DNA from 4 places in the Hypericibacter sp. genome. Region 2 is predicted to be linked to each of the others. Evidence: predicted binding sites of a transcription regulator. Region 2 holds the regulator's gene; each other region holds the start of a gene.
The links. Region 2 encodes PhoB, which activates phosphate uptake and scavenging genes when phosphate is short. Its sites were predicted from a motif close to TNTCATAAAACTGTCA; they were not measured.

Region 1 (7,149 bases), on a different contig from region 2:
GCGCCGCGGAAGCAGACCGTCCCGGTGCATTGGATAGGGACCGGGCGACCTCTTCCCAGACCCTGTTCCTCCCCGGAAGCGCCGGTCATGCCAATCGTGCCGTCTTCAATCGACAGCTTCTTCAGATTCGAGGCCGCCAACGACGAGGCGGCCAACGATCTGGGCTTGGGCTCGGTCTCATCGATCGCGCCAGTCGAGGTCGTGGCCGAGACGCAGCCGCTGCATCAGCTCGTCTATGTCAGCGCCTCGCGCGTCAATTGGAGCGAGGCCGAGCTCGAGCGGCTGCTGACGCGCGCGCGCATCCATAACGGCGCGCGCGGCATCACCGGCATGCTGCTCTATGTCGGCGGCAATTTCATTCAGGCGCTGGAAGGGCCTCCGGCTGTCATCGCCTCCTTGATGGACCGCATCCGCGCCGACAAGCGTCACTGGCATGTCCAGCGCATCGTCGATCGCCGGGTCGGCATGCGCGATTTCACCGACTGGTCGATGGGCTTCCGACGCTGCCGTCCGGCGGACCTCGTGGCGGCCGGTGCTGTCGATCTCGCCCGCGACGACGCCATCGCCAAGGCGCTGGTCGGCAGGGACGGTCTCGCGGTGGGGCTTCTGCGCCGCTTCTGCGACCAGAATCGCTGACGGAGACGGTCTCCCCGCCAGACGTCACACCAGGTCGCGCGGCACCACGAAATCGGTCAACCGGCCGATGCCCGGCAGCAGCTCTTCCCAGCGGTCGATATCGAACTGATAAAGCGCCAGCCCGCCCGTCGGGAACTTGCCGCGCAGTTTCGCCAGCCCCGCCGCATCGCCGTCGCCGAACAGGCGCTCGGCCAGCTCCTGCAGTCCGGGGTTATGGCCGACGATCAGCACGGAATCGGCCTCGTCACCCGCTTGGCGCAACCGGACCAGCAGCTCGTCCGCGTTCGCCAGATAGAGCTTGTCCTCATAGACGACCCGCGGTGGCTTGGGGAGCATCAGGCTGACCAGCTCCCAGGTCTCGCGGGTCCGGCGCGCGGACGAGGCCAGGACCAGGTCGGGCAGGATCGCGTGGTCGCGCAGATAGACGCCGATCGGCGGGGCCGCCCGGCGGCCCCGGGGCGCCAAGGGGCGCTCATGGTCCGAGAGATCGTCCTCTTTCCAGCTGGATTTGGTGTGTCTGAGGAGATAAAGCCGTTTCATCGTGCCTTGGCGGGAGCGCGGGGCAGGCTTGGCCATCGCCGTCTATCTCCTTGAATTTAGGCACTCTTTATCGCGGCACAAGATGCCTCGTTGTCATGACATTTTCATGAAGCCCAGCTAAGATTGCAATTGATCGCCGGATTCCCATGGCCGCCATGCGAGGCTGGCTGTCCGGCCGTCACCTTTCCAAGCAGGGCATACCCCCCGTGGATGATTCTCAGCTAACCGAACGCGCCGTTGCCAACGTCGCCAGCGAGACGCGTTTCATCAATCGCGAGCTCTCCTGGCTCGCCTTCAATGAGCGCGTGCTCGAGGAAGCGCAGAACCCGCGCCATCCGCTTTTGGAGCGGCTGCGGTTCCTGTCGATCTCCGCGAACAATCTGGATGAGTTCTACATGGTCCGCGTGGCGGGTCTCAAAGGGCAGGTCGCCGCCGGCGTGTCGACGCCGAGCCAGGACGGGATGACGCCGGCCCAGCAGCTGGTCGCGATCAATCAGCAGTCGAGCGAGCTGATGCATAACCAGCAGGCCTGCTGGCGCAGCCTGCGTCAGGCCTTGCGCCAGGCCGGCATCGCGGTGATCGATGCGCCGGAATTGACGGCCGACGAGAGGCAATGGCTCGACGCCTATTTCCTCGACCAGATCTTCCCGGTGCTGACGCCGATGGCGATCGATCCGGCCCATCCGTTCCCCTTCATCCCGAATCTGGGCTTCGCCCTGGTGCTGGATCTCGAGGGCCTTACACCGACCGGCAATTCCTTGCGGGCGCTCTTGCCGCTGCCGTCGCAATTGCCGCGCTTCGTGCGCCTGCCCGGCGCCAATATCCGCTTCCTGCCGCTCGAGGAGCTGGTCGGCCTCTATCTCGACCGGCTCTTCCCCGGATTCAAAGTCGCGGGCCTCGGCTATTTCCGCATGATCCGCGACAGCGAGATGGAGATCGAGGAAGAGGCCGAGGATCTGGTCCGCCTGTTCGAGAGCGCGCTCAAGCGCCGCCGGCGCGGCAACGTCATTCGGCTGAAAATCAATTCGGCGATGCCCGAGGATCTGCGCGCCTTCGTGATCGATGAGCTGGGGGTTTCGCCCGGCGACGTCTTCGTCCTCGACGGCATCCTGGGCCTGGCCTCCAGCTCCAAGCTGATCGTGGATGACCGGCCCGACCTGAAGTTTCCGCCCTATCACGCGCGGTTCCCTGAGCGCATCCGCGAGATGGGCGGCGACTGCTTCGCGGCGATCCGGCAGAAGGACATCGTCGTCCATCATCCGTTCGAGAGCTTCGATGTGGTGGTGCAGTTCCTGCGCCAGGCCGCGCGCGATCCCAATGTGGTCGCGATCAAGCAGACGCTCTATCGGACCTCCGACGATTCGCCGATCGTGAAGGCGCTGATCGAGGCGGCGGAGGCCGGCAAGTCGGTGACGGCGCTGGTCGAGCTCAAGGCGCGCTTCGACGAGGAAGCCAATATCCGCTGGGCGCGCGACCTGGAGCGGGCGGGCGTGCAGGTCGTGTTCGGCTTCATGCAGCTCAAGACCCACGCCAAGATCTCGATGGTGATCCGGCGCGAAGGCACCAGCCTGCGCGGCTATGTGCATTTCGGCACCGGCAACTATCATCCGATCACGGCCAAGGTCTATACCGACCTCAGCTTCTTCACCTGCGATCCCGCGCTCTGCCATGACGCGGCGCGGACCTTCAATTACATGACCGGCTACGCCAAGCCGGAGAAGCTCGAGAAGATCGCGATCGCGCCGATCTCGCTGCGCTCGACCCTGATGCATCTGATCGAGGAAGAGATCGAACATGTGAAGGCGGGTCGGCCCGGCGGCATCTGGGCCAAGATGAATGCGCTGGTCGACCCCGGCCTGATCGACGCGCTCTGCCGCGCCTCGCAAGCCGGAGTCCAGATCCGTCTCGTGGTGCGCGGCATCTGCTGCCTGCGGCCCGGCGTGCCCGGTCTTTCCGAGAATATCCAGGTCAAGAGCATCATCGGCCGTTTCCTCGAGCATTCGCGCATCATGTGCTTCGGTAACGGCGTGCGGCTGCCCTCGCGCAGCGCCAAGGTGTTCGTCTCCTCGGCGGATTGGATGCCTCGTAATCTCGACTGGCGTCTCGAGGCGCTGGTGCCGATCGAGAATCCGACCGTGCATCAGCAGGTGCTCGACCAGATCATGGTCGCCAATCTCAAGGACGAGGCGCAAAGCTGGATTCTCGGCGCGGACGGACGTTATAGTCGGGTTCCGGCGGGCCCCGATGCGTTCAGCGCTCACACCTACTTCATGACCAACCCGAGCTTGTCCGGTCGCGGCAGTGCGATGAAGCGCAAGGCCCCGTCCCTCGAGCTCAAAAAGGCGTGACGAGCGGCATGGCGGAAAGCGGAGCGGGGAAATCGCGGTCACCACGAATCGGTGTGGTGGATATCGGTTCCAACTCCATCCGTCTGGTGGTCTTCGACCGCCTGAGCCGAGCCCCCTGGCCGCTGTTCAACGAGAAAGTCCTCTGCGGGCTGGGCCGCGGCCTCGAAGCCTCGGGCGAGCTCAACAAGAACGGCGTCGCCATGGCGATCTCCAATCTGGAGCGCTTCGTCCGATTGGCCGAGGGCATGGAGGTCGGCAATCTCGACATGGTGGCCACGGCCGCCGTGCGCGATGCCGAGAACGGCGAGGCCTTCGTGCAGGAGGCGGAGCGCCGCTGCCAGCGCAAGATCCGCATCATCTCCGGCGAGGAGGAAGCCCGGCTTTCGGCGCTGGGGGTCGCGTCGGGCATGCCGGAGACCTCCGGCGTCATGGGCGATCTGGGCGGCGGCAGCCTCGAGCTGGTGCGCCTGACCCGCGGCGAGCCCGGCCGGCATGTCACCTTGCCGATCGGCCCCTTGCGGCTCATGGACATCGCCGATGGCGATCGCGACAAGGCGCGCAAGGCCGTCGACCAGCATCTGGAAAAGCTCGACTGGCTCGAGGAATCCAAGGGCGGCGATTTCTATCCCGTCGGCGGCGCCTGGCGGACGCTCGCGCGCATCCATATGGAGCAGGTCCATTACCCGCTGCATGTGATCCATGCCTACACCATCAGCCGGCGCGCGGCCGAGGAGCTGGCGCGCGTGATCAGCCGGCTCGGGCGCCGTTCGCTCGCCAGCATCCGCGGCGTACCGCGCCGGCGCCTCGACAGCCTGCCGTTGGCAGCCCTGGTGCTGGAGCGGGTGCTGCGCCTGGCGCGGCCCGAGCGGGTGAACTTCTCGGCCTATGGCTTGCGCGAAGGCTTGATCTTCGACCGGCTCTCGCCGGCCGAACAGCGCAAGGATCCGCTGTTCGAGGCCGCCCGCGACCTGGCCCTGCTCGAAGGCCGGTTCAGCTCGCAGGGTGCGCGGCTCAAGGCCTGGCTGACGCCGCTGTTCGAGGCGAAGGAATCGCCGGCCGCCGCCCGGCTGCGGCTCGCCATCTGCGAGATCTCGGATATCGCCTGGCGCGAGCATCCCGACTATCGCGCCGAGCAGGCCTTCATGCGGATCCTGCGCCTGCCGATCGGCGGGCTCGATCATCACGAACGCGTCTTCGCCGCCGTCGCCATCGCGCAGCGCTATGGCTTCGAGGGCGATCTGCCCGGCATGGAATCGATGTTGCGCCTGCTGAGCGACCAGGCCCGCCGCGATGCGGATCTGCTGGGGCTGGGCTTGCGCCTGGCCTATTCGCTGGCCGCGGCGCCGGCCTTGCTGGACAGGACCGCGCTGGTGCGCTCGGGCTCGCGTCTCACGCTCAATCTGCCGAAGGGCGAGGAAGCGATGTTCGGCGAGGCGGTGCAGCGCCGCCTCGAAGCGCTCGGCCGCGCGCTCGACCTGCCGATCGGCACCGCGACCCTGACCAATCGACGGGCGGGGTAGCGCACTCGATGTGGACGCTCCACGGCAGGAGGACAGCGTGCCGCGGGGGCGTGCATGCTGTCGACCGACTGGGCAGGGACAGCAGTGGCATTGGCCTGCGGCGATACCCCGCGATCACGGCCGGCGGTTACGCCGAGCACGGTTCATTGCCGCCGCAATCTCTCAACGAATTTCATTTGCAGAGGAACAAGGGCTGATCGCAGTCGGCAGTGAGGCGTTGCGGTGTCGCCGGCTGCGAGAACGGATATTGACACCCGCGGGTGGCCTATCTTGTATTGAGCTGGTAACGACGTGGAATCGTAACAGGGTTTCAGCGCAGGATGAGTCAACCGCAGAATCGCGATTCCGCCCTTGCCCCGGTTCGGCGAATACCAGCGCATGTGGTTGTCTGCGGTCACTCTCGGAGCGGCACAACCCTCTTCTACAACATGCTGCGCACCACGGTGACCAATTTCGAGTTCATCGATCGTGAATGCACGGCTACCAGTGTTATCGGCGAAACGCCCGCCAGCTACATCACGAAGCGGCCACTGGACATTCTCAAATACGACGAGATCGTGCGCAGCAATCGTCTCGGCAAGAGGCTCCATTTCATCATCATGATCCGAGATGTGCGAGCAGTCATAACCTCGCGTCATAAGATGGTTCCCGACGACTATTTCGTCGGCTTCGACCACCAGTATTTCTTCAAGGATCAGATAGTGAAGCCCGTCAATCCGGGAGTTCTCGCGATCCATCAGGCCATCTCCCACGTTCTGGCCATCGCGCGGCCGATGCCGATCGTGTTGAAGTATGAAGATCTGGTCCAGCGGAGCGACGAGGTGCAGCGGGCTTTGGGACGTCAGGTTGGGTTCGAGTATTCGGGTAGATTCGCCCAATTCTTTGAGCATGACATTCCGGATCAGTTGCAGGTCGCCTTGAACGGCAAGCGGCCGCTGGATCCGACCAGCATCGATGGGTGGCGCGCGCCGCAGCACCGTGAACGGATTCGGCAGCAATTCCTGGCATGCCCAGCGCTGTTTTCCATTCTACGCTCCTATGGGTATGAGGAAGACGATCGCTGGTTCGAGGAATATCGTGCGGATTCGCCGCCGGAAAGATCGGATCGGTCATGACCCTGACGCTGAACTCCGGCAACAACGCTTCCGCCGATTGGAGCCACCGTAGCGAGGTCGGGGATATTATCGGGATAGTGAGAGCTCGCCTTTCCCGCTCACCAGTAATTCTGGTCCGCTGGAAATCGCTATGAGTGCGGCATTTGTTTTTCTGCATATTGGCGCCTAATGGCAGTTCCCGGACCTGCTCGTCCGCTCGATTCGTGCATTTCACAAAGATGCCGAGATTATCCAATGCACGGATCACGATACATTGGCCATCGATGGTGTCGACGCGGTCAGCCGATTTGCGGTGATCCGAAAAAACTGATGACGTTTCGCTTGGGAAACTTCGCCGCATTGAACCGGCGAGATCCCGCAATTTATGTCGATGCGGATATGTTGTGCGTGCAATCGCTGGGCCCGGTCACGATTCTCGCTGGTTGCGATGTCGCGGTTTGCGGCCGGGAATACGGTCTATCGATCCTGATTAATCCTGAGTTCAGAGGCATGGATTTTTCGGAGCATGGCGATAAGACCTTTGGACAGGTGTATCCTTATGTCGCTTGCGCGACCATTTCGGCCGATGGATTGTTTTGGGCGGACTGTCTGGCCAACCTCAACGCTCTACACCCAAAATTCCACCGTTGGTACGGTGACCAAGAAGCAATCCGGAATGTTGTCAACTCTGGCCGATATCGATTTACCGTCCTACCTGAGAGTATCTATGGATTTCTTCCCGGTGAGGCGTTTGGCTGTGTGCCGCCGCGCCTGCTGCATTTCAAGGGTAACGATCGGAAACCCGCGACGTTCGATTATGCCAAGAGATTGGGATTAATCTAGGTTCGGTCGTGAAAGCACGCGGCCCGCACTAAGCGGCGGCCTCGATGCCTCGAGACTGCACTTCTGCCGCTACTGGACCTCGACCGTTCTCGCCATGGCGGCGACGATCTTGTCGTTGCCGCTGTCGCCGCGCAGCAGCTGGAACTCGGCGCGGTAGGTGCCGGGCGG
Region 2 (7,149 bases):
CCTATCGCCAAGCCCTTTTCCTGAATTGAGCCCGCCCAATTCTCATTGGTCTTGACATTCTCATCAAAAAACATATCTTACGATATGTCTAACGATAAAAAGGAATGATAGACAATGAGAATTCTAATTGAAAACCAAGATGATAGACGTGGCTGGCACCGCCATGGCCACGACCATGATTGTGCCGGACGGGGCGGACGGGACGGCGAGTTCCGCGGCCTCTTCGGCGGGCGCGGGCGTGGCGGTCACGGCGGCTCGGGCCATCATGGCGGGCGGGGCTTCCGCCTCGGACGGCGGCTGGGCTCGAGCGATCTGCAGCTGATCCTGCTGGCGCTCCTGGCCGAGCAGCCGCGCCATGGCTATGAGCTGATCAAGGAGCTGGAGGAGCGCAGCCACGGCTTCTACGCGCCCAGCCCCGGCATGATCTATCCGGCGCTGACCTATCTCGAGGAGATCGGGTTCGCGACGGTCGAGGCCGAGGCCAACAAGAAGCTCTATCGCATCAACGAGGCGGGCCAGGCCTTCCTCACGGAGAACCGCGCGACCGCGGACGCGATCCTGGCGGAGTTAGCCGAGGTCGGCGCCAAGTTCGCGCAGGCGCAGCGCCTGATGGAAGAAGGCGGCGAGGCGGGCGAGCGTGGCGATTCCGATCGTCGCGAGGATCGTGATGCCTGGCCTTTGGGCCGGCGCCGGCGCGGCGGCGTGCTGCCCGAGATCCTCGAGGCGCGGCGCGACATCAAGCGCGCGCTCAACGAGCTCGAGGATGCATCACCGGAAGAGCAGGCCCGCATCGCGGCGATCCTGCGCCGGGCGGCCTCGGATATCCGCGGCAAGTCGGGCTGACGATCTGCCCGCGGCCTCCCTGGCAGCGAGAGGCCGCGGGGCAGATGGCCCGCGAGCCGTCAGTGAAGCGTGAAACTGATGCTCGCGCTCGCCGAGGCGGGATTGTTGCTGCTCGAGAGCGAGACCGAGGTCCCGGGACCGCAGGTGATTCCGTTCCCGCAACCGAGCGACTGCGGCCCGGTCCCGTTCTGGGTCACGGGCGGCCCGGTGCCGATCTGCGCCGAGACGGTGTTGCCCGGGGGCAGCACGCTCAGCAGCGTGGGGATGAAGCCGGTCAGCGCGTTGAGCGTGCTCTGGCTGCCGTTGGCGAGTGCGGTCCTGGCCGTGGGAGTCAGGGTCCCGAGCAGTCCTTGCGTCAGGGCCCCGAGAAAGCCCGTGCCGCGCAGATCGCCCATCTCGCGATCGTTCAAGGCGACCGCGTCGCCAAGACCGATGCGATCGGCGCTGAGGACAGCGTCGCCGGCGAAGCATGGGAATGATGAAAAAGTCAAAACGCCGGCAAGGCCGAGAAACGCCAGCTTGCCCGCTGAAACCAGCATGGAAGGCCTCCGTTGCGACACCGGGCCTGAGGGAAATCGGGTGAGCGGGGACCATATCACCGCACCTCGCCGCCGATCCAGAACGGAGACCCCATCAAAAGTTGCAACGGCGATTAAATTTCCGTGATGCTCCACCGGGATCAACATGGAGGATCCCGTGCCAATGTCGGCAAGGCACATCAGGAGCAGCTCGCAGATCGTCGACCGCCTGGAGCAGCATTCCGTTCACTCTAAGGATTCGGAGTCCCGATGACGATGTTGCGGGTGATCGTAAAACTGAAGTGATGCACGATCGTGATATTGATGTGACGCGTGATCACGACGGGATTTACGATCGTCCCCGCGAGGTCGCTCCCGGAGACGCCCGCGCCGCGAAGCTCGTTCAACTGTGCGTCATTGAGCGCAATGCCGTCGATCGCCCCCATGCGGTCGGCAGTGAGGGTCGTATCGCCCGCATTTCCAAGAGAGATGGCTGACAACAAGCCGCCCGCAAAGGCGCCGGCGGCGAAAGCCAGCTTGTGTGCTCGTGTAAGCATGGGACCCTCCCGTATAAAGGTCAGCATGACAGCCTGGAAACAGACAAAAATCCTGCCGTCCGTCGGACGGCAGTCCCTTCACTTGGCTGTTAGACGCGGTCTCAGGGATGCATCCGACATCCGCGGCAGGTCACCCTGACGAGCTGCCTGACGTTGAGACACAGCGGCGGTCTCAGGCAGCTTCCTGCTTCATGGCACTGCCCAGAACAAACACTCAGTGGTTGATGATCGTGGTCCTGGTCACGTTCACCGACACGCTGCCTGAAGGGGCATTGTTATTGGCGGATAGATTGACTGTCATCCCGGCGGGGCAGGTAATCCCGTTGCCACAACTCAGCGTCACCGGCATCGTTGTGCTCGTTCGAAACCCCGTCTGATCATTGAGCTGTGCCTTGACGGTATTTCCCGGCGGCAGCGAGTTCAGAAACGCCTGGAAGGCGCTCCCGAATATGCCGGTGCCACGCAACTCGCTCATCTGCCCGTCATCGAGCGCGATGCCGTCAATCGGGCCGATGCGGGCGGCGTCGAGGCGTGCGTCGCCGGCATTTGCAAGCGAGATCATCGAAAGCAGGCCACCCGCAAATGCGGCGGCGGCCAAAGCCAGTTTGTGTGCCCGTGTCGACATGGGAACCTCCCAAATGAGGATGAACACAACTGCTCCTGCCCGTTACTCGTAACCGAGTCGCCGCGTCGCTCGGGAATCTCTCGATTGCGGCAACCTGATCATCGATGGACCCACCCAACGCCAATGCAGCGTTGTTCCACCGGCAAATCGTCGCCCGCACCCTAACGGCTCAGTGCGGATTCACCGCCGTGATCACGGTCACCTGTCCAGACGACCCGGGGGTGATCTGGTTGCTGCCGAAGATCTTGATGGTCGTCCCCGGCGCGCAGCTGATGCCGTTGCTGCAGCTCAAGAACAGCACACCGGGCCCGTTGAGCGATGCCGTCGGCAGGTGGCCCAGTGCCGCGGAAAGGGCTGCGGTGAAACTCCCGAGAAAACCGGTGCCGCGCAGTTCGCCCATCTGTTGATCGGCCACGGGAACCGCATCGGCGATGCCGATACGGTCGGGGCGGAGGGCAGAGTCATCGGCGAGGGAATGTGACGACGCGGTGATCAAACCGCCGGCAAGGGCAATGGCGAGGAACGCCAGCTTGCGTGCTGGGAGCAGCATGTGAGGCCTCCGTTGTGACACTGGGCCTGGGATGATTGGATGAAGCAGAAGCCTAGCATCCGCCTTCCGGCCAATCCAGTACGGAGACCGCATCAAAAGTTACGAAGAGCACGGTTAGCGTCACACTCAATCGGAAGCAAGGCTGTCCTGCTTCCGATCACTCAGTGCGTGATGGTGAGGTTCACGGCCATATTGCCCGCGGGCGCCGCGTTGTTGGCGTAGAGCGAAACCGACATGCCCGCAGGGCAACTTAAACCGTTTCCGCAACCCAACGATTGCGGCGCGGTTCCGATCCGCATCACGGTCGGCTGATCATTGAGCTCCGCCACAACCAGGTTGATGGCGGGCAGCTCGTCGAGAAATGCCGGAAAGAAGCTTTCCAAAGCGCCGTGCGCACCGCTGGGCGCTGCGCCAGCCATCGAAGCGCTGTCGGATTGCTCCAGGAGCCCGAAGAGCAGGCCGGACAGAGCCGTCTCGAAACCGCCGCCCCGCAACTGGCTCATGGACTGATCCGTGAGCGGCGTGACATTCGCGAGACCGGTGGCCTCGAACAAAGCGCCGACCTCGTCCGCCGATGCGGCGGGTGCGATCAGGAACAAGCCCGAGGCGCAGGCAATGACCGCCAGCGCCAGCTTACGTGCCGGAATGAGCATGAGATGTCTCCGAGCGACTCTGTGAATGACAGGGTGGATCGGCACCCGCTGTTCCACAGTCCTCGGAGCGCCAATCCTTCCGCCCAGCGATAACCGGGATAGGGTTAAGAAAGCCGCTAGAACCGGTCAGGCGCGCTGACACATGTCATGCTGGCGAACCCGCAACGCCAATCCCCATGGATCGCGTTCGAGTTACGAGAAGGCGGGATATCGGAGAGGGCAGGCCGTGCGCCATCGGAAGCAGCCTGGCTGCTTCCGATGGCCGCAGGACCTATTGCTCGCGGTCGAGCGAGTAGCCGGCCGAGCGAACGGTGCGGATCAGATCGAAATCCGCCCCGTCATTGATCGCCTTGCGCAGGCGCCGGATATGGACATCGACCGTGCGCGGCTCGACATAGACGTCGGGACCCCACACCACGTCGAGCAGCTGCTCGCGGGTGAAGACGCGGCCCTGATGCTCCATCAGATGGCGCAGCAGGCGGAACTCCGTCGGCCCCAGATGGATGTCGCGTCCGTTGCGACGCACCCGGTGCGCGATGAGGTCCATCATCAGGTCCTCATATTGCAGATTGTCGCCATCGAGCGCCGGCCGCGAGCGGCGGAGCAGCGCCCGCAGCCGGGCGATCAGCTCGCCGGGGCTGAAGGGCTTGGTGACATAATCGTCGGCGCCGCTGTCGAGGCCGCGAACCTTGTCGGCCTCCTCGCCGCGCGCCGTCAGCATCACCACCGGCACGGCCCGGGTCTCGGGCAGGCGGCGGAGCTGCCGGCAGACCTCGATGCCCGACACCAGCGGCAGCATCCAGTCCAGAAGGACCAGATCCGGCCGGCGTTCCTTGGCGAGGAGAAGCGCCTCCTCGCCGTCACGGGCCTCGATCACCTCGAAGCCTTCGCGCTCGAGATTGTAGCGCAGCAGCGTCACGAGCGCCGCCTCGTCCTCGACCACGAGGACGAGCGGCTTGGCTTGCTGCTTCTGCATCGATTGCGGCCTAGGCGCCGGCGCGTCCGCCGGGCGTGGGTGCGATTGCATAGCTTGTGACATCCCCTTTGGGTCTGGCGATTTCGATCCCGCGACCGTGGACGAGGAAATAGACGGTCTCCGCAATATTTGTTGCATGGTCACCGATGCGTTCGATGTTCTTCGCGATGAACATCAGGTGGATGCAGGAGCCGATGTTGCGCGGATCCTCCATCATGTAGGTCAACAGCTCGCGAAACAGACTGTTGTAGAGCGAATCGACTTCTTCATCGCGGCTCCAGGCGGCGACCGCCCGCTCCGCGTTCTTGTCGACATAGGCGTCGAGAACGTCCTTGATGATGCTCTGCACCAGCTGGCCCATGCGCGGAATCGCCTGCAGCGTGCTCACGGGCTGGGCCTGCGAGATGGCGATGGCGCGCTTGGCGATGTTGGTGGCGTAGTCGCCGATCCGTTCCAGATCGGCCGAGATCTTGAGGGCGGCCACCACCTCGCGCAGATCGGAGGCCATGGGCTGGCGCAGGGCCAGCATCCGCACGGCCATCTCGCCGATCTGATGTTCCAATTCGTCGATGCGTTTGTCGGCCTGGATCACCTTCCCGGCGAGCTCGGCATCCCGGCGCATCAGCGCGTCGGTCGCCGTCTGCAGCTGGACCTCGGACAGCCCGCCCATCTGGGCGATCGTCCGGTTCAGCAGCTTGAGCTCGTCGTCGAAGGACTTGACGATATGTTCCGCGGTCATGTCGCGTCCTGCTCCCTTGGGTCGTTCGGTCTCGATGCCGCTTCGGATCAGCCGAAGCGGCCGGTGATGTAGCCCTGGGTCCGTTGATCCTTCGGGCTGGTGAAGATCTGAGGCGTATCGCCGGTTTCCACCAACTCCCCCAGATGGAAGAACGCCGTGCGCTGGCTGACGCGCGCGGCCTGTTGCATGGAATGGGTGACGATCACGATGGTGAAGTTCTGGCGGAGCTCGTCGATCAGCTCCTCGATGCGGGCCGTCGCGATCGGATCGAGCGCCGAGCAGGGCTCGTCCATCAGGATCACCTCGGGGCTGACGGCGATCGCGCGCGCGATGCAGAGGCGCTGCTGCTGGCCGCCGGAAAGCCCGGTGCCGGGATCCTTGAGGCGGTCCTTGACCTCCTTCAAGAGGCCGGCGCGCTCGAGGCTGGTCTGCACCACCTCTTCCAGCTCGCGCCGGTTGGTCGCCATGCCGTGGATGCGGGGGCCATAGGCCACATTGTCGAAGATCGTCTTGGGGAAGGGGTTGGGCTTTTGGAACACCATGCCGACCCGCGCGCGCAGCACGACGACGTCGAGATCGCGCGCATAGATGTCCTCGTTGTCGAGCGTGATCTTGCCGGTGACCCGGCAATTCTCGATCACGTCGTTCATGCGGTTGAGGCAGCGCAGGAAGGTCGACTTGCCGCAGCCCGAGGGGCCGATCAGCGCCGTCACCTCGTTGCGGCGGATGTCGAGCTCGACATGCTTCAACGCATGTTTGTCGCCGTAATAGACGTTGGCATCCCGGGCCGCGATCTTGATCGGCTCATGGCCCTTGAGGGGCATGCCGGTCGCGGCGGCGGAAGCCGGTGCGGTTGCGAGCGTCACCATCGACATGAAGCGGACCCTTTCCTACCAGCGACGTTCGAAGCGGCGGCGCAGATAGACGGCAATGCCGTTCATCAGCACCAGGAAGACCAGCAGCACCATGATCGCCGCACTCGTCTTCTCGACGAAGCCGCGCTCGGGGCTGTCGGCCCAGAGATAGATCTGCACCGGCAGCACCGTGGCCGCGTCGGTGACGCCGTGGGGCACGCCGACGATGAAGGCGACCATGCCGATCATGAGGAGCGGCGCGGTCTCGCCCAGCGCATGGGCCATGCCGATGATGGTGCCGGTCAGGATGCCGGGCATCGCCAGCGGCACGACGTGATGCGTCACCACCTGCAGCGGCGAGGCGCCGATGCCATAGCCGCCCTCGCGGATCGAGGGCGGCACCGCCTTGAGCGCGGCGCGGGTGGCGATGATGATGATCGGCAGGGTCATCAGCGACAGCACCATGCCGCCGACCAGGGGGGCCGAGCGGGGCAGGCCGAAGAAGCCGATATAGACGGCGAGGCCGAGCAGGCCGAACACGATCGAGGGCACCGCCGCCAGATTGTTGATGTTGACCTCGATCAGGTCGGTCCAGCGGTTCTTCGGCGCGAATTCCTCGAGATAGACCGCGGTCGCCACCGCCAGCGGGAAGGCCAGCGACAGGGTCACCAGCATGGTGAGGAGGGTGCCCACCACCGATCCGGCCACGCCGGCGAGCTCGGGCTCGCGGCTGTCACCAGAGGTGAAGAAGCTCCAATTGAAACCATGCTCGACCCGGTCCTGCTGGCGCAACGTGTCATACCAGCCGATCTGCTTGTCGGAGACGCGGCGCGC
Region 3 (7,149 bases), on a different contig from region 2:
TTCTTGTCGATGATGTCGCCGATATGCTCGAGGTTGGTGGTGAAGGTGATGACGTCGATCGAGCGCTTCTGGTCGCCCTTGTCGACCGCATCGCGGCCCATCTCGGTCAGGTAGAGCTTGATGGCGTGGTGCAGCTTGTCGACATCGTCGTCGAGCGCTTCCACCTCGCGCAGCAGCTTGCGGTCGTCATTGCGAAACACCTCGAGGGTCTGGCGCAGCATCTTCTCGATGATGTCGCCCATCCGCAGGGTCTCGCGCGCGGCATTGGCGATGGCGACCGCCGGCGAATCGAGTGCCGCGATGTCGAGATAATGGGGCTTGCCGGTCTCCTCGCCGCGCGGCCGCTCGGGCAGCAGCTTGGTGCAGAGGCTCGCCACCAGCCCGATCAGGGGCAGGAACAGGATCGCGATCGCGAGATTGAAGGCGGTATGGAAGTCCGCGACCTGCCGCCAGGGCTCCGGCTCGATCCGCGCGACCCAGGGCGTGATCCAGGGCAGCAGCGGAAGGGCGATCACCACGCCGGTCAGGCGGAAGATCAGATTGGCGAGCGGCACGCGCCGGGCTTCGGGTCCCGAGGTCGCCGTCCCGATCAGCGGCATCAGGGTCGAGCCGAGATTGGCGCCCAGGATCAAGGCGAGGGCCAGCGGCAATTGGATCAAGCCGCCGCCGACGAAGGCGATCACCAGCAGGACCACGGCCAGGCTCGAGGTCGAGAGGACGGTCAGCACGACGGCCATCAGCGCCGCCAGGAGCGGTTCGTCGCCCAGCGCCTCGAATACTTCGAGCAGGATGCCGGAGCTGCGCACGGGCTCGGCCGCCATGGCGATGAGCCGCAGGGAGAGCAGCATCAGCCCCAGTCCCACGATGGTCCGCCCGATATCCTTCAGCCGGGTGCCACGGCTCATGGTGAAGACCACGACCCCAGCCAGGATCATCAGCGGCGCCAGCCCATGGGGCAGAAGGGACACGATCTGGGCGACGACAGTCGAGCCGACATCGGCCCCCAACATCACCGCCAGGGCCGAGGCGGTCCCCATCAACCCATGGGAGGCGAAGGACGCGGTCAGCAGCCCGGTCGCGGTGGCGCTTTGCAGCAGGATCGTGATCCCGAGCCCGGCGGCGAAGGCGGCGAACCGGTTGCGCAGGCTGCGGCCCAGCCGCCGGCGCAGATCACCGCCGAAGGCACGCATGACGCCGGTGCGAACCATTCGCAGGCCCCAGACCAGCAGCGCCGCCGCACCCAGCAGATTCACGAGAAAGTCGGTGCCGTTGATGCTGGCCTCCTTGATTGGCCTGCGAGCGCTGTTTCGACCTCGGGCGAGGCCGGCGGCGGAAGGGCGGCGCTGTCGAGGCGCCGCCCCCTGGATCATCGCGGCGGCCGGCACTGGCCGGAGTCGATGCCCGTCGGAGCGCTATCGAACGGCATAACGCCGCTGTCACACAAATGCAATATGCACGCCCGGATGGGAGCCCAACTACGCCGGCGCGGCTGGAATCGGTCCGCTTGCGACGAGGCGCTTTACCGCCTGCGTGGGGGCAGCTCGGCCATGCCGGTCTCGGTGACGAACATGCGGCTCATCACATGCTCCGCATGCTCCATGCGCCAGGAGAGCATCTTCTGGGCGCAGGCCAGCATTTCGCCGGCAAAGGCCGGATCGCCCGCCAGGTTCTTCTGCTCGAAGGGATCCTTTTCCAGGTCGAACAGCAGCGGCGGCAAGGCCGCGAAATGCACATATTTGAAGCGCCGGCCGCGCAGGACGGCCAGGCTGCACTGGTCGCTCGAGATATTGAAGGTCGATTCCGGGATCTGGTGCACGATGTCCTGGAAGTCGAACTCGTAATGGGCCTCCTCGCGCCAGCGCGCGGGCGCCTCGCCCTCGATCAGCGGCAGCAGGGACCGGCCGTCGCATTGATGCGGGATATCGCGCCCGAGCCATTCCAGGATCGTCGGCATGAGGTCGACCGCCTCGGTGAAGCGGTCGATCTGCTGCCCGCGGGTGCCGTCGGCGAGGCGGCGCGGATCGCGGATGATGAGCGGGATGTTGTAGGCCTGATCGAAATAGCCCGACTTGCCCCACATCCAGTGATCGCCCAGCATCTCGGCGTGATCGCAGGTGAAGATCACCAGCGTATGCCGGTCTTCACCGGTCGCCTTGAGATGGGCCATGAGGCGCCCGATCTGATCGTCGACCTGGGTCATCATGCCGTAATAGATCGCGCGCAGCTGGCGGACCTCGGACTCGTCGATCTCCAGGAGGTCGTTCGGATAATGCTCGTCGAACGCTCCCTTCTCGCGCAGGCTCGCGAGCGCGAGCTTGAGGAAGGGATGCTGCTTCGCCTCTGCCTCGGCGCTGGCTGCGCGTACGGCCATGGGCAGCGTCGCGGGATCGTAGAGCGCGTTATAGGGTTCGGGCGCGATGATCGGCGGGTGCGGGCGCAGGAATACGGCATGGGCGAACCAGGGTTCGTCGCTGCGCACCGACAGCCAGCGCAGGACCGCGTTCGCCAGGAAGGTCGTCTCGCTGTCTTCGGCCGAGAACAATGTCGGCGCGAAGGAATGGCCGCGTCCCGGCGGCGTCACGAAATCCGCCTTCGGCTTATAGACGTCCCAGCGATCCCGGAACTGATAGCCCTTGGCCTTCAGATCGGCGATCCAAGGCGCCATATGGTCGGGCAGTTGCAGCCCGACCGTCATGCCGGGGAGCACGCCCTCATAGGTCTTCAGGACCGGATCGTCCGGCGCGTAGCGGCGTGGATCGGGGCTGGTGTCGGTGTAACCGAACAGGGTCGGGTCATAGCCCGCCTTTCGCACCTCCAACGCGATATTGGTGTGGCGGCTGTCGAGCGGCGTGCCGTTGCGACCGGAGCGGTGATTCATCAGATACATGCCGGTCAGCATGCTGGTCCGCGACGGCCCGCAGGGGGAAGCTTGCGCGTAATGGCGGCGGAACAGCACACCCTCGCGCGCCAGCGCATCGAGGTGCGGGGTCTTGACGACCGGATGACCGACGGCGGAGAGGCATTCGGCGCGCCACTGGTCGGCGCTGATGAAAAGCACCTTGCGGATCGGCAGGTCGGACATGCGGGATCTGACTTCTCGTTCTTCCAGGCAGGAGCGGTCCGCCCGGTCAGGTGTTCACGGATGGGCGCAAGCCTAGCTTATCGGCAGCGGGCGTCACGCCTTGATTCGTGACATGGACGGATCGTAAAGCGCGTCGAGATGGATCTGCGCCGGCACGCGCTCGGCCGCGACCTCCAGCTCGTAGCGTCCCGACTTCAGCCAATCGGTCGGCACCCCTTCGGGATTGCGCACATAGCCATAGCCGATGTTCCGGCTGACCGTGTAGCCCCAGCCGGCGCTGGTCAGCCAGCCAACCTGCTTGCCGTCGCGGAAGATGGTTTCGCGGCCCAGCAGCACGATGGCCGGGTTCTCGACGCTGAATCCGGCCAGCCGCTTCTTGAGCGGGCCCAAGGCTTGCTTGGCCAGGGCCTCGCGACCGAGGAAGGGCGTGTTCTGCTTGAGCTTCACGGCCCAGCCGAGGCCGGCCTCGAGCGGCGTATGGTCAGGCCCGATGTCCGACCCCCAGGCGCGATAGCCCTTTTCGAGCCGCAGCGATTCGATCGCGCGATAGCCGGTATTGACGATGCCATGCGGCTGACCCGCCGCCATGACCGCGTCATAGACGGCGCCGGCGCATTCGACCGGGAAATGCAGCTCCCAGCCGAGCTCGCCGACATAGGTGACGCGCAGGGCTCTGACCGGGGTGCCCGCGATCATGACGGTCTGCCAGCTGCCGAAGGGAAAGGCGGCGTTGGAGGAATCGGCGCCCGACGCGGCGCTCAGCGTGTCGCGCGAGCGCGGGCCCATGACCGACAGCACGGCGAAGGCGGAGGTTACATCGATCAGCCGGGCATCCAGCCCCTGCGGGATGGCCCGTTCGATCCAGGAGAAGTCGTGGGTCGCGAAGCCGGTCCCGGTGATGATGTAGTAGCTCTCTTCGGTCAGGCGAGTCACGGTCACGTCGCATTCGATGCCGCCCTGGCGGTTCAGCATCTGCGTATAGATCAGCCGTCCCGGCGCCTTGGCGACATCGTTGGCGCAGATCCAGCTCATGGCCAGCTCCGCGTCGCGGCCGATCATCATGAACTTCGCGAAAGAGGTTTGGTCGAAGACGCCGACGCGCTCGCGCACCGCCTGATGCTCGGCGCCCACATGATCGAACCAGTTCTGGCGCTCATAGCTGTAGATGTCCTTGGGCTCGACGCCGTCGGGCGCGAACCAGTTGGGGCGCTCCCAGCCGAGCTTCGATCCGAAGCAGGCGCCTTGCGCCTTCAGCCGCTCATAGAGCGGCGAGACCCGCACGGGCCGCGCGCTCTCCAGCTCCTCATGCGGCCAGGCCATGCTGTAGTGATGGGCATAGGCCTCGAGCGTGCGCGTCAGCACCCATTGCGGATCCTGATGCACGCTGCCGAAGCGGCGGATATCGACGGGCCAGAGATCCATCGGCGACTCGCCGGCCGCGACCCACTCGGCCAGCGCCTTGCCGGCGCCACCGCCCGACGCGATGCCGAAGGCGTTGAAGCCCGCACCGACATAGAAGTTCTTCAGCTCCGGCGCCTCGCCCAGGATGAAGTTGCCGTCGGGCGTGAAGGATTCGGGGCCGTTGATGAGCTGCTTGATGCCGGCGGTCTCGAGCGCCGGGATGCGGCCCAGCAGGCGCCCCATCATCGGCTCGAAATGATCCCAGTCGGAGTCCAGCAGCGAGAAATGGAATCCCTCGGGAATGCCCTTGAGCGCCCAGGCGATCGGGTTGGGCTCATAGCCGCCCACCACCAGCCCGCCGACCTCTTCCTTGCCATAGATGAGACGATCGGGATCGCGCAGGGTGGGAAGATTGCGCGGCACGCCGTCGATCGGCTCGGTCACCAGATATTGATGCTGGACCGACTGCAGCGCGACATTGACGCCGCAGAGCTTGCCGACCTCGCGCGCCCATTGCCCGGCGCAATTGACGACCACGTCGGCCGTGATGGCGCCTTGCGCGGTGACGACGCCCGTCACGCGGCCCTGCTTCGTGGTGATCGCGGTGACGCGGCAATCCTCGATGATGGTGACGCCGCCGGCACGAGCACCCTTCGCCAGCGCCTGGGTGATGTCGGCGGGATTGGCCTGGCCGTCGGTCGGCAGGAAGGCGGCGCCCACCACATCGTCGACCCGCATCGGCGGCCACAGCTTCTGCGCCTCGGAGGGCGTCAGCACTTCCATGGCGAGACCGAAGCTGTGCGCGGTGGTGGCCTGGCGCTTGATCTCGGTCAGGCGCTCGGGATTGCAGGCGAGGCGCAACCCGCCATTCATCTTCCAGCCGGTCGACAGGCCGGTTTCCGCCTCGAGCTTGCGATAAAGTTCGACCGAGTTCTTCAGGAGCTGCGTGATGTTGGCCGAGGTGCGGAGCTGGCCCACGAGGCCCGCCGCATGCCAGGTCGAGCCGCTGGTGAGTTTGTTGCGCTCGAGCAGCACGACCTCTTTCCAGCCGAGCTTGGCCAGATGATAGGCCGTGCTGCAGCCGACGATGCCGCCGCCGATAATGACGGCGCGGGCATGGGTGGGAAACGACGCCATTCTCGTCAACCTCAATGATGTTTCAATGAATCGTAGGCCTGTTGAAAACGCGCGCGATAATCGGCGGTGTAGGCGGCATAGTCGAAATCGAGAGTCGAGAAGGACTCCGCGATCATGCTCCATAGCGTCTCGCGCAGGAGCGAGGCGCATTTCATCGCCTGATAGCGATGGCGCAGCTGGTCGTCGACCGGCCGCTCGAAATAGGCGCCCAGCAACCATTCCTCGTCCGCTGGGGCCACCTCGTTGTTGGAGTTGAGATTGCCGAGATCGAACAGCGGACTCGAATAGCCCGCATAGTCGTAATCGATCAGCCAGAGCCGGCGCCCGTCGTCGATCAGGTTGCCGCAGAGCAGGTCGTTATGGCCGAAGACCAGTTCGACCGGACCCAACCGCTTTTCGAGATCCTCGGCGATGGCGAGGAGAGGCGGCAGCTCGGGCACCCGAGGACTGCCGGCGTCGCGCAAGCTCGCGGCATAGTCGCGGAAAATATGGAACGGCCAGAACATCAGCACCGGCCCCCGCAGATGACGGGGCAGCTCGTAATGGCAGCGTTTCACCAGCGGCAGGATCCGCTCGAGCATCGAACGCGGGCGCACCGCTTCGGGCGTCAGTGTCGTGCCTTCGATGAAGTCGAAGACGATGGCGCCCGGCTCGTGATGCAACACGGCGGGCGCCAGTCCCGCTGCATGGGCGGCGCGGCTCGCGGCCAGCTCCGCAAAGCGCATCACGCCATGAACGGGGATGTCGTCGCCGATCCGGACGAAGAAGCGCCGTCCGCGATCGCGGACTTCGAAATTGGCGTTGGTGATTCCGCCCTTGAGCGCAATCGGCTCCACCGGCCCCGACCAGAAACTGAGGGCCGCGGCCCGGGCCAGCGGATCGAGCGTCCTCATCGCCACCCTTTTCGGGGCCAGTCTTGTTTTTGGCTTTCAGGCAGCGGCGAAGCAGGGACCCCCGCCCACCGCTTCGCCGCGCCCCCAACGTTCCGGTGTGCGGCCCCCTGCCGCGCTGCCGTCACGGTCGCCCTTTGAAAGGCGGTTCTTGGCGGGTGATTGCCCCCACTCACACGCAAGAGCCGTTACCTTCAGGTGATTGCCCGACGGGAGCCATTCGATTCCGAAAATCCCCACATATATCCAATTATCTTCGGTGGAATTTGACGAAATACCAATTAGTAATGCATATTATCAATAAGTTATAACTCAAGATCGGTGTGGCTATGTGGGATTTTTAACGCATGGACCGTCAAACGCGGCATCGGGCCATCCTGGAAGCCGTCTCGCAGGGCGGGCAGGCCCGGGTTCTGGACCTCGCCACAAGGCTACGCGTGTCGGACGAGACGATCCGGCGTGATCTGAAGGATCTCGAGGCCGAGGGCCTGGTCCAGAAGATCCATGGGGCCGTCATCCCGCCGGAGCCGCTGGGCGAGCCGCGCTTCGATCGCCGCATGAGCCAGGAGACCGAGGCGAAAAAGGCAATCGCCCGCGCGGCGGCGGCGCAGGTGCGCGACGGCGATACCATCCTCCTCG
Region 4 (7,149 bases), on a different contig from region 2:
CTCGCTGAGGCTCTCGCGCTTCTTGCCGAACTTGCGCAGGCGGCGGTGACGGAAGGCGAGCAGCCGATCGGCGAAGCGCTTGATCGGTTCCTCGAGCGGCGCCGCTTCGGGCGAGCCCGCCGGTGCCCGCCAGTTCCCGGCCTCGAGCACGCGGCCCATCTTGAGCAGCAACAGCGTGTAGCGGGGCGACGCGAACAGCGCGCGCACCGTGTCATAGGCTTCGCGGCGCAGGGTCTGCGCTTCGTCTTTCAAATGCTCCAGCGCCAGCTCATCGGGCAGCCGCTTCAGGATCGGCGGCAAGGTGTAGCCGGTGAACACGTCCCAATCGCGGGCGGGGCTCAATTCCTGCTGCAGCCAGCGCAGCTCGCCCGACAGCCAGCCATGAACCTCGTCGCTCATCAGATGGCGATAGGCCGTCACCAGGGCGCGCATGCGGCGCAAAGCCACCCGTGCCTGATGCACGCCCTCAGGATCCTCGCCGCGTTCGGCCGTGACTTCATTGGCGCCGAATTGCGCCAGACAGGCCCGCGCGATGTCGCCGAAGGCCGATTTTGCCGTTGCGTCCCGCTCGATCGTGATGGAACTGCCACGGCGCGCCTCGGGCTCGGCGCCGACGAAGAGCTGGTAGCCACGCGCCGCCTTGGTCCGCCACTCGATCCGAAAGGGCCGGCGGCCAGCCAAGTCGATCGCGAGATCATAGAGCGCTTCTTTGGCCCCCAGCTTGAGCTCGAGCTCCAACTCGGTGAGCGGCATGCGATGGGGGCCGCTCTGGATCTCACCTTCGTCCAGTGCCACCTCGATCTCGGCGCCGCCGACACCCAGGAGCCAAGTCCGCCGTTTGATGTCGGTGCTGAAAACCGGAACCAGCCGATGGGCAATCTTCTGTTTCTTCAGGAACCGTTGCATCGCCGGATCGGCGATCTGCGACAGATCGGGCTGCGCCGAGGGAACCGTCTGCTCGAACTCGGCATGCTGTTGCAGGCCGCCACCCTCGGCGCCAGCGACTTTCAAGGTCTGGATGAACCGCTTGCCGATCTGGCGCACCCGCAGGGCCATGCCCGCCTGAGACAGGCGCAGATCGGGGGTGTCGTAATAGATGCTGAAAAGGCGCCGGGTGACGGGTTGCTTGAGCGCCTGGGCCTTGAGCGTGGGATCCCGGCGCAACGCCCCGACCAGATCGGGGGCCAGCGCCAGTTTCAGTTCGATCTCCTCCGCCATAGGTCTCCAGAATCGCTCGCCACTTCAGGACTTGGACCGGCACTCAATTACCGGCCCGGCACCCGACAGAAAAGTTACTCTTTCGAGTCATTTTAGGGTCAGTTTTATGTCGCCCACTAAATTCCGCTTTCCTGTCCGTACCTTCAGAAACCATCGGACGGGCGGCCAAGTTCCTCCAGGACGCTGCGCGCCAGGCCGGGCGTGACGCCGCGGCCTGCCGCCAGGGTGGCGCGATCAAGCGCCGCGACCATGGCTCCGGCCGCGGCAAAGGAGCGTTCGATCCGCATCAGGATGTAGTGGCGAAGCTCGGGGCTGACCGACAATTGACGGTCCGTGAAAAGCTTGGCCAGGATCGCGTCCAGCAATCCTTCATCGGGTGCGCCGATCGCGACCGCCGGTGCCGCCGAGAGGCGCGAGCGCAGGTCGGCCAGGGTCAGAGACCAGCGTGCCGGCGGCTGGGTCGCCAGCAACATGAGATGCCCGCGCCGTTCCGCCAGCAGATTGTAGAGATGGAAGAGCCCGCGCTCGCGATCCGCATCGAGCTCCAGATCGACATCGTCGACCAGGAGTGCCATCCGGCCTTCGGCCAGTTCCGGAATCCGGTCGATATCTGCGAGCGCCGCCGCTGGCACCGCCCGGGCCTGCGCCTGTTCCGCCCAGATGCGGCCCAGATGCGTCTTGCCGGATTCCGCCGGTCCATGAATCGTCAAGGCCGGCGCCGGCCAATCGGGCCAGAGCGCGACCCAGGCAGCCGCCCCTTCGTTACAGGACGCGATCACGAAATCGGCGGCCGCGAGCGACGGCGCATGGTCGAAGGGGAAAGGGATCTGCGACAAGGGAGCCGACCGGACGCGGATCAATTGCCGCTATCGAGCGGCGGTGTGTCGCCCCGATAGATCCGGCTGCCAAGATAGTGGCTGAGGCTGTAGCGCGCGAGCACGCCGCAGACGGCCGCGACCGGCACCGCCAGCAGCAGGCCGACGAAACCGAACAGGGACCCGCCCGCGAGCAAGGCGAAGATCACCCAGACGGGGTGCAACCTCACCCGATCGCCCACCAGCTTCGGCGTCAGAACGTAACCCTCGATCACCTGCCCCACGGCGCAGACGCCGACCACCATGGCCACCCCCTGCCAGGTCCCGAATTGCGCCAGCGCCAGCGCGACCGAGCCGGCGAGCGCGAGGAAGCTGCCGACGAACGGAATGAAGGAGAGCACGCCGGCGATGAGGCCCAGCGCCAACCCGAAATCGAGTCCGATGAGACTGAGGCCCAGCCCGTAATAGAGCGCCAGGCACAAGCACACCGTCGCCTGGCCGCGCGCGAAGCCGGCCAAGGTGCGGTCGATCTCGTGCAGCTGCCCGCGAATCTCGTCGGCATGATCGCGCGGCAACCAGAGATCGAGCTTCATTGTGATCTTGTCCCAGTCGCGCAGCAGATAGAAGGTCACGATCGGCGTGATGAAGATCAACGACACCAGATTGGCGAGCGCGAAGCCGCCGCTGAGAATGGTCCCCAATGAATCCGCGCCCCAGCCGGCGATCCGTCCGAGATAGCCGGTGACGTCGCTCATGCTGGGCGCGGCCGAGGCCGGCAGATGCGAGCGCAGCGCCTTCAGCAGCGGCCCGAGCTTCGCGGTGACGGCCTGGATGTAGGTGGGCAACTGACCGAAGAAGTCGACCAGCTGCGCCTCCAAGGGCGGCAGCAGGACCGCCGCCAATGCCAGAACCGCCAGCAGGAACAGCGCCGTCACGATGGTGGTCGCCCAGGTGCGCGAGCAGCCCATCTTCTCGATCCGGTCGCAGAGCGGGTCGAGGAAATAGGCGATGGCCATGCCGGCGACGAAGGGCAGGAGGATGCTGCGCAGGAAGAACAGGGCCACGATCAGAAGCACCAGCCCGATGATCCAGAAGCGCAGCTGGTGCTCGATCTTCACGACCGCCCTCCCCGCGCCAAGGCTCGCCGGCCCCACACCGTTACATAGGCTGCGCCCGAGGCCAGCGTGCTGGCCGCCACCGCGTAGCTCAGCCACCGCGTGATCTCGGCGGAGCCGATGCCGAGGCCCAGCTCCGCCAGCACCACGCCGATCAGGGCGATCTGCAGCACGGTGTTGAGCTTGCTGATCAGGAGGGGCTGCATGGTGAGCGACTGCGTCAGCGTGTGATAGAGGATGGCGCCGCCGATGATGATCACATCGCGGAACACCACCAGGATCACGAGCCAGACGTCGATATGTCCCTCATGGCCGAGGGTCACGTAGGAGCTCACCAGCAGGCATTTGTCGGCGAGCGGATCGAGATAGGCGCCGATCTCGCTGCGGGCGTTCAGGCGGCGCGCGAGATAGCCGTCGATGGCGTCCGAGATGCCGGCCACCAGGAACAGCCAGAAGGCGGCCGCCAAGCGATCGGTCAGCATCAGCCAGACCGCCAGCGGCACCGCCAACAGGCGCCCGAGGGTGATGAGGTTGGGAAGGAGCGCGGTCAACCCGGCGGCGCTTTCAGGGCGTCGTCGAGCTGCTGGCGGCGGGTGCCGCCGCTGTCGAAACCAACAGGCGCTGATCGCCGTTGGTGGCCAGGCTCAAGCGGCGCTCGTTCAGCGCGCTCATGAGCTGCGTCTCGTCGCCGACATAGACCAGGTCGAGCGCGGCCGATTTCGTCGTCAGGGTTTGAATGTCCGCCCGCTTCAGGATCGGCACGCCGGCCAGCCGGCGCCGGATGTCGATCCAGGCGGCGTAGCTGTCGATGGGAACGGTAACGGCGAGATGCTGCTCCGCGCCGGAGACGACCAGGTTCTCCTTGCGCAGCGAATCCTGCAGCCGCGTCTCGGCCTGTTGGACGGCCGCCGTATAAAGCTGATCCAGCGCCGTACCCGTCACGCTGACCTGATCGGTGAAGCTGTCCACCAGGCCCGCGAGACCGTAGCGATAGCCGGCGATATCGACGCGACGCGTATCGCTGGTCGCGTCGGCATTGAGCTTGGCGACCACGACCAGCGACTGGCTGGCACCATGACGCTGCGCCAGGGTCGCGAGCTTGGCCGTGTCGCCCGCCAGCGCGGCCGGCGCATCGATCATGCCGGCATCGAGCTCGTCGCCGGACGGCACCACGATCGGCACCAGCGTGTTGCCGCCGGCATCGGCGGCCCAGGCGCTCAACCAGGCGTTCTGCGGGTCCCACAGCAGAGTCTGGCCTTCCGCCTGGAGCACCGGCAGGATCAGGATCGGCGCTGTCGGCATGACGGCATAATGCACGCCGCGCTGCTCGAGCAGCGCTCGGACCGAATCGCCTCGGAAGCGGAAGCTCAGCTTGCCGATATAGCGAACCGCCGAGGCCTTTTCCGATTCGACCTCGAAGTCGCTGACGAGATCGGAGATGTCGGCGTCCGTCAGCCGCGGCAACGACGCCGCCTGCTGCGGATCGGCCAGTTGCGCCATGAGCTTGTCGTAGGCGATTCGCTGGCCGAGAACGATGGCCGCTTCCCGGGCCGCATTGGCGCTGCCGGCGGTGACATCGACATCGACGTCGCCCACCGTATAGGAGGAAGGGCCGACGCCGGCAGCCTGGACCGGAGCCGAAAAACCCAACAACAGGAGGAGTATCCCCAGCGCTGCCGCCTGCCACAGCCACCCTTCGCGGCTCCGGGCCGCCCGACCTTGCGCCATTGCAAACCTGTGGCTATTCACTATTGTTCCCGCGCCGTTTGTTCCCGCGCCGTTCTGGGGCGGCCTCGGGTTATAGCTTAGTCGATGCGGAGGACGCCATAAACAGCCCGAATCAGCCCGAAAGCGGCCAGACTTACCGCGACGCGGGCGTGGATATCGATGCCGGCAATGCCCTGGTCGATGCGATCAAGCCGCTGGCCAAATCCACCGCACGCTCGGGCAGCGATGCCGGCCTCGGCGGCTTCGGCGCCTTCTTCGATCTGCGCGCGGCCGGATTCAAGGACCCGATCCTGGTCGCCACCACCGACGGCGTCGGCACCAAACTCAAGATCGCGATCGCGACCGGGCGGCATGACCGGATCGGGATCGACCTCGTCGCGATGTGCGTCAACGATCTCGTGGTGCAGGGCGCGGAGCCACTCCTGTTCCTCGACTATTACGCGACCGGCAAGCTCGAGGTCGCGGCCGGGCACAGCATCATCGCCGGCATCGCCGAGGGCTGCCGCATCGCCGGCTGCGCACTCGTGGGCGGCGAGACGGCCGAGATGCCGGGCATGTATGCGCATGGCGACTACGACCTGGCGGGCTTCGCGGTCGGCGCCGTGGAGCGCGGACAGCAACTGACGGGCGATACTGTCGCCGCCGGCGACATCGTGCTGGGCCTCGCCTCGAGCGGCGTCCATTCGAACGGTTATTCGCTGGTGCGCCGCATCGTCGAGCGCAGCGGCCTGCGCTATGACGAGAAGGCGCCCTTCGCGCCGGACCGCGATCTGGCGACAGCCCTTCTGGAGCCCACGCGTATCTATGTGAAGAGCGGCCTGCCGCCGATCCGCGCCGGTCATATCAAGGCGCTTGCCCATATCACCGGCGGCGGTCTGATCGAGAATCCACCCCGCGTGGTGCCCGACCATCTCGCGGTCGAGATCGACGCGGCGCGCTGGACGCTGCCGCCCGTGTTCGGCTGGCTGATGCGCCAGGGCAACGTCGCCGCCGAGGAGATGGCGCGGACCTTCAATTGCGGCATCGGCATGGTGGTGGTCGCGGCGGCGGATCATGCCGATGCGGCGCAGGCCGCACTCGCGGCAGCCGGCGAGACCGTGCATCGGATCGGAAGGATCACCGAACGGCGCGCCGGCGAAGCGGGTGCCCGCGTCCTCAACATGGACAGCGCATGGCGGCGCTGAAGGTCGGCGTCCTCATCTCCGGGCGCGGCAGCAATCTGCAGGCGCTGATCGAAGCCGGCCGCGATCCCGCCACCAACGCCCGGATCGTTCTGGTGCTGTCGAACAAGGCCGATGCCGGCGGTCTGGCGCGGGCGACCGCGGCCGGGATTCCGACCGCCGTCATCGATCGCAAGGCCTATGCCGATCGCGCCGGCTTCGATGCCGAGCTCGACCGCCAGCTCAGGTCCGCCGGCGTGGAACTGGTCTGCCTCGCCGGCTTCATGCGGATCCTGACGGACGGCTTCATCGCCGCCTGGCATAACCGCATGATCAATATCCATCCCTCGCTGCTGCCGGCCTATCGCGGCCTCGACACCCATGCCCGGGCCTTGGCCGACGGCGTCAAGCTGGCGGGCTGCACGGTTCACTATGTGCGTCCCGAGCTCGATACCGGTCCCATCATCCTGCAGGCCGCGGTTCCGGTGGCATCCGATGACACGCCCGACAGCCTGGCGGCGCGGGTGCTGACCGCCGAGCATCGCGCCTATCCGCTGGCCCTGCGGCTGGTCGCCACGGGCCGTGTCAGGCTGGATGGCGAAAAAGCCATCCTCGACGGCCGGGATGTTCCTGCCGGAATCATGATGAATCCGGCCGATTGACGGGCTTGCCGCCGCGGTTGCCGAGCCGGGGGCCGCTGGTCTAAATAAGGGCGCCCGCTGTCGGCTCCTTGGCGGACCGGCACCCGAAAGACACCGATAGAGGATCTCGCGCGCGATGGCTCAAGACGATCAGATGCTCCATGACCATCAGCAGGCCTATAAGGGCTTCGTCAAATTCAGCACCATCGCCGCGGTGCTGATTGCCGTGGCGCTGGGGCTGATGGGACTGACGCTGCTTTAAATCCGGCAGCGCGACGCTGAAATGCAAAAGGGCGGCGGCCTCGGTGATCGAGGCCGCCGCCCTTCGTCGTTCCCGCCGGGAAAACCCGGCGTCGGCCGTCAGCCGACGATTTCGATGCCGCTGAAGAAATAGGCGATTTCTTCCCGCGCCGTCTCGGGCGCGTCCGAGCCATGCACCGAATTGGCCTCGATCGATTCCGCGAACTCCTTG

Region 1: a site for PhoB is predicted at 1,273-1,288, ahead of ACREE8_RS00660 (RNA degradosome polyphosphate kinase). Genes of this name have one in related genera too.
Region 3: a site for PhoB is predicted at 1,435-1,450, ahead of ACREE8_RS04160 (Na/Pi cotransporter family protein). Genes of this name have one in related genera too.
Region 4: a site for PhoB is predicted at 1,315-1,330, ahead of ACREE8_RS00675 (CHAD domain-containing protein). Genes of this name have one in related genera too.

What each region holds. Positions count from the first base shown of each region.
Region 1 is NZ_JBOHKS010000012.1:9,088-16,236, reverse strand. Features, by position in the region: gene ACREE8_RS00670 (BLUF domain-containing protein) at 88-636, shown strand; gene ACREE8_RS00665 (SixA phosphatase family protein) at 661-1,212, opposite strand; gene ACREE8_RS00660 (RNA degradosome polyphosphate kinase) at 1,323-3,524, shown strand; gene ACREE8_RS00655 (Ppx/GppA family phosphatase) at 3,581-5,044, shown strand; gene ACREE8_RS00650 (hypothetical protein) at 5,365-6,159, shown strand; gene ACREE8_RS00645 (hypothetical protein) at 6,469-6,981, shown strand; gene ACREE8_RS00640 (M23 family metallopeptidase) at 7,051-7,149, opposite strand, start outside.
Region 2 is NZ_JBOHKS010000045.1:2,001-9,149, reverse strand. Features, by position in the region: gene ACREE8_RS03345 (O-acetyl-ADP-ribose deacetylase) at 1-29, shown strand, start outside; gene ACREE8_RS03340 (PadR family transcriptional regulator) at 115-843, shown strand; gene ACREE8_RS03335 (hypothetical protein) at 903-1,382, opposite strand; gene ACREE8_RS03330 (hypothetical protein) at 1,613-1,918, opposite strand; gene ACREE8_RS03325 (hypothetical protein) at 2,133-2,543, opposite strand; gene ACREE8_RS03320 (hypothetical protein) at 2,713-3,093, opposite strand; gene ACREE8_RS03315 (hypothetical protein) at 3,255-3,746, opposite strand; gene phoB (phosphate regulon transcriptional regulator PhoB) at 4,018-4,722, opposite strand; gene phoU (phosphate signaling complex protein PhoU) at 4,733-5,461, opposite strand; gene pstB (phosphate ABC transporter ATP-binding protein PstB) at 5,509-6,285, opposite strand; gene pstA (phosphate ABC transporter permease PstA) at 6,352-7,149, opposite strand, start outside.
Region 3 is NZ_JBOHKS010000053.1:71,043-78,191, reverse strand. Features, by position in the region: gene ACREE8_RS04160 (Na/Pi cotransporter family protein) at 1-1,253, opposite strand, end outside; gene ACREE8_RS04155 (alkaline phosphatase family protein) at 1,520-3,082, opposite strand; gene ACREE8_RS04150 (GcvT family protein) at 3,176-5,620, opposite strand; gene ACREE8_RS04145 (phosphotransferase) at 5,632-6,513, opposite strand; gene ACREE8_RS04140 (DeoR/GlpR family DNA-binding transcription regulator) at 6,858-7,149, shown strand, end outside.
Region 4 is NZ_JBOHKS010000012.1:16,674-23,822, forward strand. Features, by position in the region: gene ACREE8_RS00675 (CHAD domain-containing protein) at 1-1,218, opposite strand, end outside; gene ACREE8_RS00680 (HdaA/DnaA family protein) at 1,362-2,054, opposite strand; gene ACREE8_RS00685 (AI-2E family transporter) at 2,075-3,151, opposite strand; gene ACREE8_RS00690 (CDP-alcohol phosphatidyltransferase family protein) at 3,148-3,699, opposite strand; gene ACREE8_RS00695 (DUF2066 domain-containing protein) at 3,713-4,801, opposite strand; gene purM (phosphoribosylformylglycinamidine cyclo-ligase) at 4,975-6,060, shown strand; gene purN (phosphoribosylglycinamide formyltransferase) at 6,048-6,698, shown strand; gene ACREE8_RS00710 (aa3-type cytochrome c oxidase subunit IV) at 6,814-6,939, shown strand; gene ndk (nucleoside-diphosphate kinase) at 7,038-7,149, opposite strand, start outside.